2 linked regions of the Thalassoroseus pseudoceratinae genome follow. Each later gene encodes a partner of the first gene's protein in a complex. Links are inferred from orthologs where the notes say so. Each region holds a gene or a part of one and is shown in the gene's direction. Other genes may lie near its edges.

What was found. Proteins that work in one complex are often made in the same cells at the same time.
Region 2: the proteins of G6R38_RS14120 (region 1) and G6R38_RS01740 are in contact, whole or in part, in a cryo-EM structure (PDB 6KHJ), measured with the Thermosynechococcus vestitus proteins. The link is inferred for Thalassoroseus pseudoceratinae from one-to-one orthologs. Residues at the interface, in WP_126986108.1 of Thermosynechococcus vestitus: Gly6, Tyr7, Glu8, Tyr9, Phe10, Gly12, Phe13, Leu14, Ile16, Cys17, Ser18, Pro21, Ala24, Leu25, Ala27, Ser28, Leu31, Arg32, Pro33, Ser35, Arg40, Leu41, Thr42, Thr43, Tyr44, Glu45, Ile51, Gly53, Ala54, Trp55; in WP_126985484.1 of Thermosynechococcus vestitus: Gln8, Lys26, Trp29, Leu30, Pro33, Met34, Met37, Leu38, Leu83, Ile84, Phe85, Lys86, Glu87, Asp88, Val89, Leu90, Pro91, Ala92, Thr100, Ala104, Val107, Ile108, Phe111, Leu112, Tyr114, Ile115, Ile125, Ser126, Leu128, Phe133.

What each region holds. Positions count from the first base shown.
Region 1 is NZ_JAALXT010000003.1:1,055,195-1,063,068, forward strand. Bases 3,071-5,988 are described here. They hold G6R38_RS14120 (NADH-quinone oxidoreductase subunit A), read left to right. Parts: upstream 3,071-4,203; coding sequence 4,204-4,773; downstream 4,774-5,988. Other genes in these bases: G6R38_RS14110 (NuoI/complex I 23 kDa subunit family protein), read left to right, coding at 3,071-3,476; G6R38_RS14115 (DUF2203 domain-containing protein), read left to right, coding at 3,607-4,086; G6R38_RS14125 (NADH-quinone oxidoreductase subunit C), read left to right, coding at 4,837-5,370; G6R38_RS14130 (GIY-YIG nuclease family protein), read left to right, coding at 5,437-5,727; G6R38_RS14135 (NADH-quinone oxidoreductase subunit D), read left to right, coding at 5,848-5,988. In the rest of the region: G6R38_RS14100 (TIGR01777 family oxidoreductase), read left to right, coding at 87-1,475; G6R38_RS14105 (GTPase), read right to left, coding at 1,488-2,630; more of G6R38_RS14110, read left to right, coding at 2,925-3,070; more of G6R38_RS14135, read left to right, coding at 5,989-7,125; G6R38_RS14140 (PP2C family protein-serine/threonine phosphatase), read right to left, coding at 7,181-7,874. UniProt on the Escherichia coli protein: NDH-1 shuttles electrons from NADH, via FMN and iron-sulfur (Fe-S) centers, to quinones in the respiratory chain. The immediate electron acceptor for the enzyme in this species is believed to be ubiquinone.
Region 2 is NZ_JAALXT010000001.1:497,452-502,899, forward strand. The notes cover bases 2,524-5,413. They hold G6R38_RS01740 (complex I subunit 1/NuoH family protein), read left to right. Parts: upstream 2,524-3,258; coding sequence 3,259-4,569; downstream 4,570-5,413. Other genes in these bases: G6R38_RS01735 (Gfo/Idh/MocA family protein), read right to left, coding at 2,524-2,766; G6R38_RS01745 (NADH-quinone oxidoreductase subunit J family protein), read left to right, coding at 4,566-5,413. In the rest of the region: G6R38_RS01725 (rhomboid family intramembrane serine protease), read left to right, coding at 1-117; G6R38_RS01730 (uracil-DNA glycosylase), read right to left, coding at 128-1,012; more of G6R38_RS01735, read right to left, coding at 1,492-2,523; more of G6R38_RS01745, read left to right, coding at 5,414-5,448. UniProt on the Escherichia coli protein: NDH-1 shuttles electrons from NADH, via FMN and iron-sulfur (Fe-S) centers, to quinones in the respiratory chain. The immediate electron acceptor for the enzyme in this species is believed to be ubiquinone.

The sequences.
Region 1 (7,874 bases):
GCTGGATAAGAGGACGAAAATCTGATGGACAAATCGGTTCGTGTTACAATAGTTTCCCACATCGAATCCGACAAGAAGGTCCATGGATGCCGAAATTTACACAAACGGTCTCAATCCCTGTCCCCGCGGAGTTCCTCTACCAATGGCATTCCAACCCGGGTGCGTTTGAGCGACTGGCTCCGCCGTGGGAGAGTGTGGAAGTCTCGCAACCGTTGGAGAGACTCGAAGATGGCCAGCAGACGGAAATCCGTGTCGGTGTCGTCGGGCCGATCAAACAAAGATGGTTGGCGGAACTGAAAAACGTGCAACCGGGTCGGCAATTCGAAGATACACAGTTAGCCGGCCCATTCGCCGCATGGCATCATCGGCATCTGATGACGCCCGCCGGTGATGAATCAAGCATCCTGACAGACGATATCGAATATCGCGTCCCGTTCGGTTTTCTTGGTGCAGCGTTCGGCGGCGGGATCGTGCGACGAAAATTGCGACGCATGTTTGATTTTCGTCATCGCGTCACGAAAGCCGACGCTATGACTCATTTTCGGACTCAACAAAAACATCCAGATCGGCAACCCATGAAAGTTTTAATCAGCGGACGAAGCGGATTGGTCGGCTCGGAACTCGCAACGTTTCTGACATCCGGCGGTCATTCCGTCGCGGGTCTGACGCGCAGTCCGGACAAGCAGGGAGAAACCGTCGCCTGGGATCCCCAGGAAGGGACGATCGACTCAACAGCGATTGCTGACCAAGGGTTCGATTCCGTCGTGCACTTGGCTGGAGAGTCGATTCAGGGGCGTTGGACGAAAGACAAGAAACGTCGAATCAGAAACAGCCGGACCGAGGGTACCCGACTACTCTGTGAAAGCCTTGCGGCCATGGAGAACCCTCCCAAGACTTTGGTGTGCGCCTCCGCAATTGGCTATTATGGCGACCGTGGGGATGAAGAGCTGACCGAAGACAGCCCACCGGGTGAGAGTTTCTTGGCCGATGTCTGCCAAGAGTGGGAAGCCGCGTGCGAACCGGCCCGCGAGAAGGGCATTCGTGTAGTCAATGTGCGAATTGGCGTGGTACTCACACCGAAAGGCGGAGCGTTGTCTAAGGTGCTCACGCCATTCAAACTCGGCGGTGGTGGGAAGGTTGGAAGTGGCAAACAATGGTGGAGTTGGATCGCGATCGAAGATCTTGTTGGCATCATCCATCATGCATTGACCGAAGACGATCTTTCCGGCCCGATCAACGCGACCGCCCCGAATCCAGTGACCAACAAAGAATTCACAAAAACTCTCGGCAAAGTGCTCTCCCGACCAACCATCATTCCGCTACCGGGTTTTGCGGCGAAGTTGGCACTTGGTGAAATGGCAGACGAACTCCTGCTCGCAAGTGCCAAGGTGTTACCAAATCGGACGCTCGAAAGCGGATACAGCTTTCGCTACCCGGAACTCGAACCGGCGTTGCGTCATTTGCTCGGCAAATAGGCCTTAAACATTTCACCGTTCGGGGGTGACCAAGCTATTCAATATCTCAACTGCCGTTTCCGGTGGCGAATCGTGTGCTATTTGAAGTGTTTCGATTTGCCGTGGTGAGATCGGGATGGCCTGATCGTCGTTCGGCACGATCGGAACCAATCGCTGGCCAATTGCTTCAACCAATCCTGGAAGACCTTGCCGAGTCGCGGACGAAACTAAGTGCATTCCCGCCAACCGATCCGCTGGCCATTGCGTTGGCAAGTCAAACTTATTCGCCACATGCAATGCATCCGGAAATTCACGGAGAAGTTGGTCGGTGTCGGCATCCAAGGGTTCGCTGAGGTCACAGACAATCAATCGCAGGTCGGCTTTGGCCAACATCTGCCGAGTTCGTTCAATCCCCGCAGATTCCAGCGATTCTGCGGTCTCTCGAATACCGGCGGTGTCGGCAAACCGCATCGGCCAACCATCGATCGCGGTTTCTCCCCGAACGACGTCGCGAGTCGTGCCGGGCTGGTCGAAAACGATCGCCCTCTGAAAACCCAGCAAGGCATTGATCAAGGACGACTTACCAACGTTCGGTCGGCCACACAAAACCACTTCCCATGGCTGGTTCAGATGTTGTCCGAATCGCCCCCATTCTAAGATTTCCCTTAGCGATTGCTGAGCTGCCTCGTGCGATCCGTCCGAGAACATCTCGATGATCGACTGAATGGCTTTTGGGAAAACACACCGTTGTTGCAACAGAATTCGCAACGTTTTCGTTGTTACGGCTCGCGATGTAGCCAAAGTCCAATCGGCTTCAAACGGGGATTGTGTCCGAGCAAGCAACTTACTGGGTGGGGCGGTTTCCATTCCTACAGAATTGAGATCCGACAGGATGCGCCGTGTCGCCGCATCACCACCGTGACACGAAATCTCAACTTGCTCTTCAGATATGCGACAGACCTCTTCAGATACGCGACAGACGACAACATCTTCTGCCGGATCATCCCCCCACTGCCCGAAGACGACACGATTTAAAACCTGGTCCGTAAGACGGCGACCATTTGCAGCCGTGAAAAAATCATCAATGCCATGCGCGAGATTCCCCGTCGCCATTATCGTCGCGACAGCACCGCGTCCGCCGGGAGTGAGCACGCCTGCGATCGTCGTTTCGTTCATGGTGTGGGAAGTACTTTGGTTCAAAATTTCGATCACAAGAAAATCGGAAGACGACGGTTTCGCCGTGCATAATCGCTGATAACACGCGTTGAGGCAACGGGACCAATTTCGAAGACCTTTTTCTCCGCATTGGCTCCCTTGCGTTGGGCCGCATGCCATCTATAATCATGGCAATTGTCGAAAACAGAGTCTACATCTGCAACGATTCAGCACCGCGACATTCTCCTTAACGGCATGGATCTCATGCTTGTCGGGTGAAATCGTGAATTGAAAACGCACCTGACGAGGTCCATCATGGGTGAATGGTTCCGCAATATTTACGTCACGGTGAAAACCGTTGTGCAGGGAATGGCCATTACCCTGCTGACGTGGTTCAAGACGTACCGTCGCCGCACATTCACCGAAGTCTACGAGTACCCTGAGGTGCCCGTTCCGGTGAAATCGCGATACCGTGGTTTTCACCGCTTCGATCTCACGACGTGCATTGGCTGTGAGAAATGTGCCGTCGCGTGTCCGGTCGATTGCATCTACATCGAAAAAGAAAAAAGCCCGGTCGGCAAAGGGTTCCGAGTCGACACATTCGTCATCGATTACACGAAGTGCATGTTTTGTGCATTGTGTGTGGAACCCTGTCCAGTGGATTGTATCTTCATGGGCTCGAATCATGACCTAAGCTGCTATAGTCGAGACGGTTGTGTCGTCGACTTCGCGAAGCTTCCGTTGCAGGTCGCTTGGGGACAAGCCACATTGAACCCAACCGCGGTGGCGGAGTCGAAAGTTCTCGACGAACCGGTTTGGGTCAAAGGGGAATCGAGTCCATTCGAGTATTCGGAGACTCCAAGTTAGCGTCGGAATTACGATTTAATTTAGGTCAGCGACAATAATATTTGAATCGCGCTCGCGGAAACGGACGTCAATCGAATTTGCATCCCGAGTGTTGCAAGGTCGCAACGCGATTGGGTTGAAGGGAGCGGTCATGAATGCTGCAGCAAAACGGTTTTTCTCAGTTGACGAGGCGCAATCTCGATTGCCACTCGTCCGTTCGATCGTCTCCGACATCGTCGAACTCTACCGAGATATTCACGATCGCCAATCTCGTCTAACACGGGTTCTTGAGCTTCGAGGAGAATCAAACCGCGAAGTCGGCAGGCTCTACACCGAAGAACTTGAGCAGATGGAGCAGGAACTCGAAGACGACTTGTCTCGATTGGATTCCTTTGTCGAAGAACTGGAATCGTTGGGTGTCGAATTGAAAGACCCCTACGCCGGACTGGTCGACTTCCACACCTGGATCAACGGTCGTGAAGCTTGCTTGTGTTGGCAGCTGGGCGAGCCGGAAATTCAATATTGGCACGAAGTCGACGCTGGAATTGGTGGTCGCCAATCTCTCCAAGACGGCTCCGTTGACCCCGTGCACGACTTTACTGGTGGCGACTACTTCGACGAAGTTCTCTGACGGGGAATTCGGTTCAGTGGAAATCGCTGGAAACCGGCCTCGTATGCTTGGTTGTCGAGACGCGATCGGTTAGACTTTTGCCGAACGAAGATCAAACCAGTCGAACGGACACCACTCATGACGAGCATTGTCGGTCATTTCTTCCTGTTCACGCTTGTGGCAATTGGCGGCTTGATCGTCCCACTTCTTATCGGACGACTCGTTCGGCCCAAACTGCCAACAGCCGAAAAAGATTCCATCTACGAGTGTGGTGAGCCAACCATCGGCTCGAGCTACATTCAGTTCGATCTCCGCTTTTACGTCGTTGCGTTGCTGTTCATCATCTTCGATGTTGAAGTCGCCTTTTTCTTCCCCTGGGCCATGGTCTACGGCACCGCAACTCAATTGGCGGATCCCGCGTTGAGCGAACCCCAACGAGAAGTTCTGAGTCAAACGCTCCTGGGCGACGCGAACGCAACCGCCGTCGCTGCTGATACCGCACGTCAGTTGGCCTGGACTGGCTTCTTTGACATCCTTGTCTTCTTCAGTGTGCTGCTGGTTGGTTTCGCCTACGTGTGGAAGCGTGGCGATCTGGATTGGGTCCGTGCCGTCGCGGAGCAAGCGAAACAGGCAGCCGCTCGTCCACGCACTCCCCCGCCAGTCGAGGCTCCCGCCCCATCGCAACCGCGGGAACCAGTTGGCGTCTAATTCTGATCGACCACCCCAAGTCTCCGCCGGTCAATCGCCGGCGGTTTTCGTATGAGAGTTGCCATGTCGCCCCAAGAGATTTTCGACTCCCTCGTTCAACAGTTCGGCGATTCCGTCATCACGAAACTTCACACGGAATCAATCGATCCTTGGATCGAAGTGTCGGCCAATTCCCTCGCGGAGGTTGCAACATTCCTCAAGACAGACTCGCGTCTGGGATTCGATCATCTCAACGATTTGACAGGCGTTGACTACTGCGAGCCGGACGAGAAAAAAGCCAAGAAGTTTGGTCACGATCCGCACGTGGAAGTCGTCTATCACCTGTCGAGCTACACCCACAAACACGCGATTGTCATCAAAGTCATTCTGCCCCGCTGGAAAGACGACAAACCCGGCCAACTTCCGGAAGTTCCGACGGTGTCCGGTGTGTGGGCGATTGCCGACTGGCACGAACGTGAGTGCTTCGATCTCGTCGGCGTCAACTTCGTTGGCCACCCCAACCTCCGTCGCATCCTCTGTGCCGAAGACTGGGTCGGCCATGCCCTGCGAAAAGACTACGAGTTCCCACTGGAATACCACGGGATTCGCGGGAAGTAAGGGCAGTGTGAGATCACTTGTGCACAACATTGTAATAGGACGTGCGGAAGTGATCGAGGGGCGAAAATGAAAGTCATTTTCAAGATTACTTACCCAAACGGCAAAATTTACGTCGGCAAAGATTTGACTGGAACCTTGACCTATTTTGGCAGCGTGAATAGTTCTCTCGTAGCAGCTGATTTTTCAGATGCCGAACAACGTGATTTCACGGTTCGCAAGGAGATTCTTTGGTCTTCCGAAACTGCTTCAGATCAAGAAGCGAGCAGACGAGAAGTCGAATTGATCAGAAACTTACGCTCAAATGACCCAACCATTGGATATAACCGTTGGCCAAAGTTCGCCGATTGTGGTGGCTAAGTTGTAGGTCAGGTTGCGCCTGATGTCCTGTTGCTGGCCCCTAGATTTCAAAATCCGTCATCCCCCAAAAATTTGTTGGGCATTGCCTGACCTACTGATTGATAATACGGACCACACACCATGAGCATGGCGATCGAAGATCCTCGGGTAGTTGAGTTTGACGTTCATACCGACGAGATGTTGGTGAACATGGGCCCGCAGCACCCGAGTACGCACGGCGTGCTGCGGTTGCTGTTGCGGACCGATGGTGAAGTCGTTCGTGAAGTCACGCCACACATCGGCTATCTGCATCGCTGTGCCGAGAAGATCGGTGAGAATCTCACGCCGGTTCAATACATCCCGTATACGGACCGCATGGACTATCTCGCCGCGATGAACATGAATCTCGGCTGGGCGCTCACGGCGGAAAAACTTCTCAAAATGGAAGTTCCCGAGCGAGCGATGACCTTGCGAGTCATCATCGCCGAACTCGGCCGGATCGCGAGCCACTTGGTTGCGATGGGAGCTTATGGCCTCGACTTAGGATCATTTAGCCCGTTCCTGTACGCCTTCCGCGAACGTGAAATCATTCTTGATTTGTTCGAAGAAGTCTGCGGTGCGCGACTGACTTACAGTTACATCACAATTGGTGGGGCAACTCACGATCTGCCAGAGACCATTACGATCCCGCCAGGCTTGGCGTCGATCACCTCGTCGGATCGTGGTCTTCGCAAGAAATGGCCGGTTCTCAAAGAAGGCGCGTCTGCCCAACTCGCATGGACGGATGCCGTTCTGATCTTCTTGGAATGGCTGGAGAAGCGAATCCAAGAGTACCATGCCTTGCTGACGCGAAATGCGATCTTCATCAAACGGACAGCCGCCATCGGAACACTGAGTCGCGAAGAGGCGATTGATTACGGGTGCACGGGCCCGGTGTTGCGGGGCAGTGGAGTCGACCACGACTTGCGACGCGATGGCGAACCGATCTACACACGGATGTATGAGGGATACGACTTCAAAGTCCCGTTTGCGCCATTCAACGATGCCCCACCGGAAGCCGAACTTGGTGACAACTGGTGTCGGTTCTACGTGCGAATGCTAGAAGTCGTCGAGTCAATCGGACTCGTCCGACAAGCCATCGAGAAATATCCGTCGACAGAAGGCACGTTCCGAGTCGCTCACAAATTCAGTACGAAGCTGCCAAAGGACGAGTGCTATCTCGAAACCGAGTGCCCACGCGGTCAGATGGGCTTCTATGTCGTCGGCAACGGTGAAGCCGAGCCACTTCGCGTGCGAGCCAAAAGTTCTTCATTCTGCAACCTTGCAGTGACGGGACTGCTTAGCCCCGGAACACTCATCGCGGACATTCCGTCAATTGTTGGGTCTCTGGATGTCGTGATGGGCGAGATTGATCGATAGGGCGTCAGCACAACCGAGAGGCCCGCTCAAGGATGAGGTGATGGAATTCGTCACCTCATTCGAATTCTTCAGTGGTGGCGTTTTCAGCATCGGCTGTTGAAGGTTGGTGGTACTCACCGATGACCACCGTCACGTTGTCTTCACCGCCGGCTTCCAATGCGAGATCGATTAAACTCTGCACCGCTTGATCCGGCGACTGGCGATCATCAATCACGGCTGCGATTTCGTGATCTGGCAGCATGTCAGTCAATCCATCAGTGCAAAGCAGCAGCAAATCGCCGTCGCGAAGTGTCACGTGGTGAATCTCTGCAACCGCCCCTTCGCTCGATCCGCCTAGACAATTCACAAGAATGTGGGAGAACTGATCGGCTTCTGGGGTGTCGGGTTCCATGACTCCTCGTTCGATCAACTGTTCCGCAAGGGTATGATCACGGGTAAGCCGCAGCAGTTCGTGGTCCCGAAAAACGTAAGCCCGCGAGTCTCCGATATTCCCAACAAAGACCTCCATCCCCAGGCTGTAGGCGGCAACGAAGGTTGTTCCCATTCCTTCTAGGTCTGGGTCCGCGTTGACCATCTCGCGGAGAAAATGGTCCATCAACTTTCCATACGTCTGAAGTTTGGACTCAAGCTCAAGTGACTCATGCTTGCCATGAATCATTGGCCATTTGAGTTCCGTTGCTCCAATCTGCCAGGCGACCTCAATCGCGGCTTGGCTAGCAATTTCACCAGCCGCATACCCCCCCATGCCA
Region 2 (5,448 bases), on another replicon or contig:
GAGTTTCTTGGAGAGAATCGATTGCAACAAGATGGGACTCCACGCCCTCAAGAGTTGTCCGCTCCCGCCATCGATGCGGATTCCCCAGAAAGTGCCATCGCTGGCCAAACCATTTGAGTTTTCGAATTCACGGGAGTTGGATGTCCATTTTTCGCATGAGCAACTGCATGTCCTCCCACACATCTTTCTTCGCCGACGGATTTCGCAGCAAATAAGAGGGGTGATAGGTACACATCACCTGGGCTTGGCCGTAAGTGAAGAATTGTTGTCGCAGGCGACCGACGGAACTTTTGGTGCCAAGTAAATTACGAGCCGCAACCGATCCCCAACACACGATAAACTCGGGAGCGACGATGCGAATTTGACCATCGAGATACTCCCGACAATTCGCCGCCTCTTGATCCGTGGGGTTTCGATTCATCGGCGGTCGACACCGCAGGATATTGCAAATATAGATTTCTTCGCGTGTCAGGGTGCAGGCTTTGATAATGCGGTTGAGTAGCTGTCCGGCGGCTCCAACGAACGGTTCGCCTTGCTCGTCCTCGTCACGCCCGGGAGCTTCACCAATGAACATCAGCCTCGCGGACGGATTCCCGATCCCAAACACGGTCTGCCGACGTGTGTCAGCCAATTCCTGACATCGCACGCAAGCCGCAACACGATTCGCAAGTTTCGCAAGTGCGGCCGGACGCTCCGCATCGTCCAACTCTCCCCAATTCCCAAGATCCGAAGCCGTTCCGCCGGAGTCTTCGCCAAACAGCGATTGCGAGGGGACCGTTTCCACCGCTGGATTGGACGGTGTTTCCAAGGTTGCTGCCACCTCAGGGACTTTCGGCAGTTCCACCACAGCTTGCTCGTTGACAGCCGGTTCCGTCGACGCAACGTCCGCAGTTCCTGGGAAGGTCAACACACGGTCAGCCAGCGGAAGATGCGTCAAACCCGCCCGCCGATAACTTTCAAGTTGTTGTCGAAGAGCTTGTCGAAGTTCGGAGATTCCTACCTCGTCATTCATGAGTGAACTTTCAGAAACCACAACCGCTCGTGACAAGCTGGCAGTTTTCTGACCAGTTTGGGAGACGGGATGCCAATTGGACAGTAATCGAATTTGCTGGAACTACGCAGTTTCACCAAACTAATGTTTTTCAGTCACAAAAACGAATGGCACGGCTCTTGCATATTCCCCGAATCGAAGGATGGAGCACTCGTTCAAGTTCAATCACGGATGGATGGAGACCGACCATGTTTTTCGATCTCGAAATGCTGACGATCTACTCAACTGCAGTCTTTAGCGGACTGATGTTCCTTTACATCGCTTGGCAAGAGCCGTCGGTGTGAGGCGGACATTGTCGCAAATCGAAACACTAAAGAACAAAAAACGACACAGACCGGCTCGGGCATGGTTGCTTTGCACGGCCAAGAGACCGCCAAGAACTCAAGTCGACCACGCGGCACGGATGCCGCTGCGGCTGACCTGAATCATCGGTAATATCGTTACGACTTGAGCGTCCACGGGCTGCGGTAGTCCCGCATCAATTCCTTGTTAGCTTGCTCGTCGTTCACGAACCGTTCCGCCTCCGCATCCCATTGGAGTTTGCGTCCGAGTCGGACCGCCAGGTTCCCCAAATGGCAGACCGTTGCGCTGCGGTGGCCAATCTCGACATCACAAATCGGTTTCTCTCGCGACTTGATGCAATCGAGGAAGTTCTGAACGTGATTGTTGCTCACGTAAAGCTCGACGTCACCATCGTTACGACCGTTTTCGACGATCTCGCCTGGTTCACTCCGTAGTTTTCCGCGATTGACGTAAATCTTGCCTTCGCTGCCAACGAACGTTGTGCCGGTCGGAATGTCTTTTTGTTTCTGTCCGACGATCAATTCCACACCGTTTGCATAGCGGTGAGTGATTCGGCAGGTTTCCGTCACCTCATGCCAACCTTTAGGATGGTAAGTCCCTTCGCCAACGATTTCGACTGGCCCCGTGTCGTCCGTTCCCATGCCCCATTGAGCAATATCAATGTGATGAGCTCCCCAGTTGGTCATCTGACCGCCAGAGTAGTCACGGAAAAACCGAAAATTGTAGTGCACCCGTTTTTTGTTGTACGGACGATTCGGTGCCGGTCCGAGCCAGAATTCGTAATCAAGTTCTTCCGGCGGCTCGCTGTTGGGCACGGGCTCGCCAGGGTGATTGGGGCCGGGAATCCCGACAAGAACAGTCTGAAGCTTGCCAATGTGGCCGGAGCGAACTAACTCACAAGCGGTTCGGAAGTTCTTGGCCGACCGTTGCTGCGAGCCGGTTTGAACAACCCGTTTGTGGGCACGAGCGGCCTCAACCATCAGACGGCCTTCACCAATGGTGAGTGAAAGTGGTTTCTCACAATAAACATCTTTACCGGCTTGGCATGCGTGGATCGTGGGCAGGGCGTGCCAATGGTCGGGCGTGGAAATGACGACGGCATCGATATCCGCCTGGTCGAGCAGTTCTCGATAGTCGGAAAACGTCTTGCATTTTCGCCCCTTGTCTTCGACCATCTTGGCCGCCTTGGCGAGGTGCGTTTGATCGACATCGCAAACCGCCCCGGCATTCTTGATAAATCGTCCCAGATTGCCACGACCTTGCCCCCCGACGCCGATATGCCCGGTCACGATGCGTTCGTTAGCACCGAAAACGCTCGCGGGAACGAACATCGGCATAGCGACCGCGCTCGCAGCGGCAGCACTGGATTTCAAGAATTGGCGGCGGTTCAAACCATTCGTCTGGGACGTCATCAAGTTCTCCCTTGCGTGCGTGTTTCTCTCGGACGATTGGCCTTCAAGTCTCCGACTTTTTCATCGGATCGCCTTCAACCTCTTGGTGATCGCGAAGGCGAGGACAATTCACTACGACCAACGACATCGAAGACAACCGCCAGGTCGTAGTTTGGCGGTTTGAAAGTTTGAATGCAAACGAGCCCAGGCCAGGACTTTGGCGATCCGTTGTTTCCGCAATCTCCCAAACATCACCGAACTTTTTTCCAGCAGATTGAGTGAGCAGCGAAAAAAGCACCTGTTCTTCGGTTCCCACAAGGCCGAAGTCGCCGTAGTGAAAAATAAACCAGGCGAGCGGTCGCAAAATGGTATCAAATCGGTGTTTGGGTCCCTTGAATCCGGCAAGAGGTTTTGGCATAGTTCACCCGATTGTTGTCGACGACTACCGAAACTCTTGGGAATCGAGCAACATTCAAATCATTGATCCACTCCTCGCCAAGACGGCTGATCGTAATGGATTATTTAGCATTGTTCGCGGCCGAAACCCCATCCTCAATTGCGGAGATGGACCGCTTGCCGATCTGTGGCTGCTCGGTCAGTCCGACTGTGGCGGCGATCATTGCAGCGTTGTTCCACGCGGGCGCACTCTTCGCAATTTTTGGATTGGCACCGTTCGCTTTTATCTGGGCCGAACGAAAAATTTCGGGCCGAATTCAAGACCGCCTTGGACCGACACGGGTCGGTGGCCGATTCGGTTGGCTTCAAAGCCTCGCCGATGGAATCAAGCTGATCCAAAAAGAGGACTTGGTCCCCAGTGCCGCCGATTCCATGTTGTTTCGCATGGCACCGTATTTGGTCTGCATTGCCTCATTCAGTGCTTTTATGGTGCTGCCATTTAGTGATGGTTGGATCGCGGTTTCCTCGGACATTGGGCTATTTGTGCTCGTCGCCATTCTCTCGCTCGAAGTTTTCGGCGTCATCATGGCGGGCTATTCTAGTGGTTCGAAGTGGTCCCTGTTCGGTGGGATGCGAGAAGCCGCCCAGATGGTCAGCTATGAAATTCCACTCGCAATCTGTGCATTGATCCCGATTGTTGCTGTCGGCACGCTCGATTTGAATCGAATCGGTAACTATCAAGACGGTTGGTTGACCAACTGGCTGATTTTCCACGACCCGTTCACGTTCATTGGGTTCTTCGTGTACTTCACGGTCGCGACCGCCGGTTGTAAGCGGGCTCCGTTCGACTTGGCGGAAGCGGAAAGTGAACTGGTCGGCGGTTTCCACACGGAATACAGCGGCATGCGTTGGTCGTTCTTCTTTATGGGCGAATATGCCAGCATGTTCCTCGTGAGTGGTGTCGCCGCCGTTCTGTTCCTCGGTGGATGGAACAGCGGACTGGCTCCATTGGAAGCAGGACTGGACTCCCTTGCCGCCAACGCTGGGCAATCAATTTCCTGGCTCTCTGGGTTTAATCCACTGGCTTACCTCGTGAATGTCGTGGGCTTGGTGATCTTTCTGACAAAAGCAGCACTCTTGGTGATTGTGCAAATCTGGGTGCGATGGACGTTCCCACGACTCCGAATCGACCAGGTGATGACAACCTGCTTGAAGTACCTCGTGCCAATGAGTTGCTTTCTGTTCCTTGGTGCAACCGTGTGGCCGTTGGTTGTCGGAAACCGAACGATGATGGGTCTCGGGTCGCCGCAAGGTGAGCTGGCTCCCAAAGAAGTATCTCAAGTCGAGACAGCCGAGCAATCCACCACTCAAGCGACATCAGTCCATGTTGCCGGTGTGGTGGCAGAAGGGGCGGCGAAATCACAATGATTGAACTATTCTTTTACTACTTCTTCGCGACATTTGCCGTCGTTGGCGCGTTATTCGTCGTGATCAACCAAAACGTCGCACGAATGGCGTTTTGGCTAATCGTCTCGCTGGGCTCGACCGCTGCGTTGTTCTTCTTGATGCACGCAGACTTCGTCGGTGCCACGCAATTGCTCATTTACGTTGGCGGTACTCTCGTTCTGCTGATTTTCGGTGTGATGCTCACGTCAAGTGAGCCACTCCTGCGAATTCGTATGTCGATGGGAGACCTTGTCATCGCGGGTGCGGTTGGTTTTCTGTTCCTGGCGATGATCAATTTCACGGTGTCCGCCGTCCGTTGGGACCGGCTCACACTTCGTCAAATCCGTGTCGATCTGCAGACAGTCGAAGAGCACGCGACCAAGCGAATTGACTCTTTGAATTCCAAAGAGGATCAAGAAGAAGCTCGCAAACGCCTCGATGAATTCATATCGCTGTTTTCAGAGTCTTTCGTCGCGACGAAGGCCGATCCGTCACTGTACGTCCTGTCGAACGGTGCCGAATTGGAACCGCGTCAAGAGGCGATGCTCTTGAACTATATGCGAACCGAAGGCGGGCTGACCTTCTCTCCGGAAACGGAACGAGGCGGTACTGGACGCCCCATCGGTTTGGCACTTTTAGGGTCGCGTCCGGATCAGGATCTCGATCGCTCCGACGATTACCCAACCATCAGCCCCGGTTACTCGAGTCGTACAAGCCGAAAAACGCTTGATTCTTCAGTCACCAACGAACCCGATCTTTCGACCGGATATTTGCTGCCGTTCGAAATTGCTTCGGTTCACTTGTTAGTTGTTCTGATCGGTGCCGCGTATCTCGCTCGAGCCAAGCGTCGAGTCGAAACTT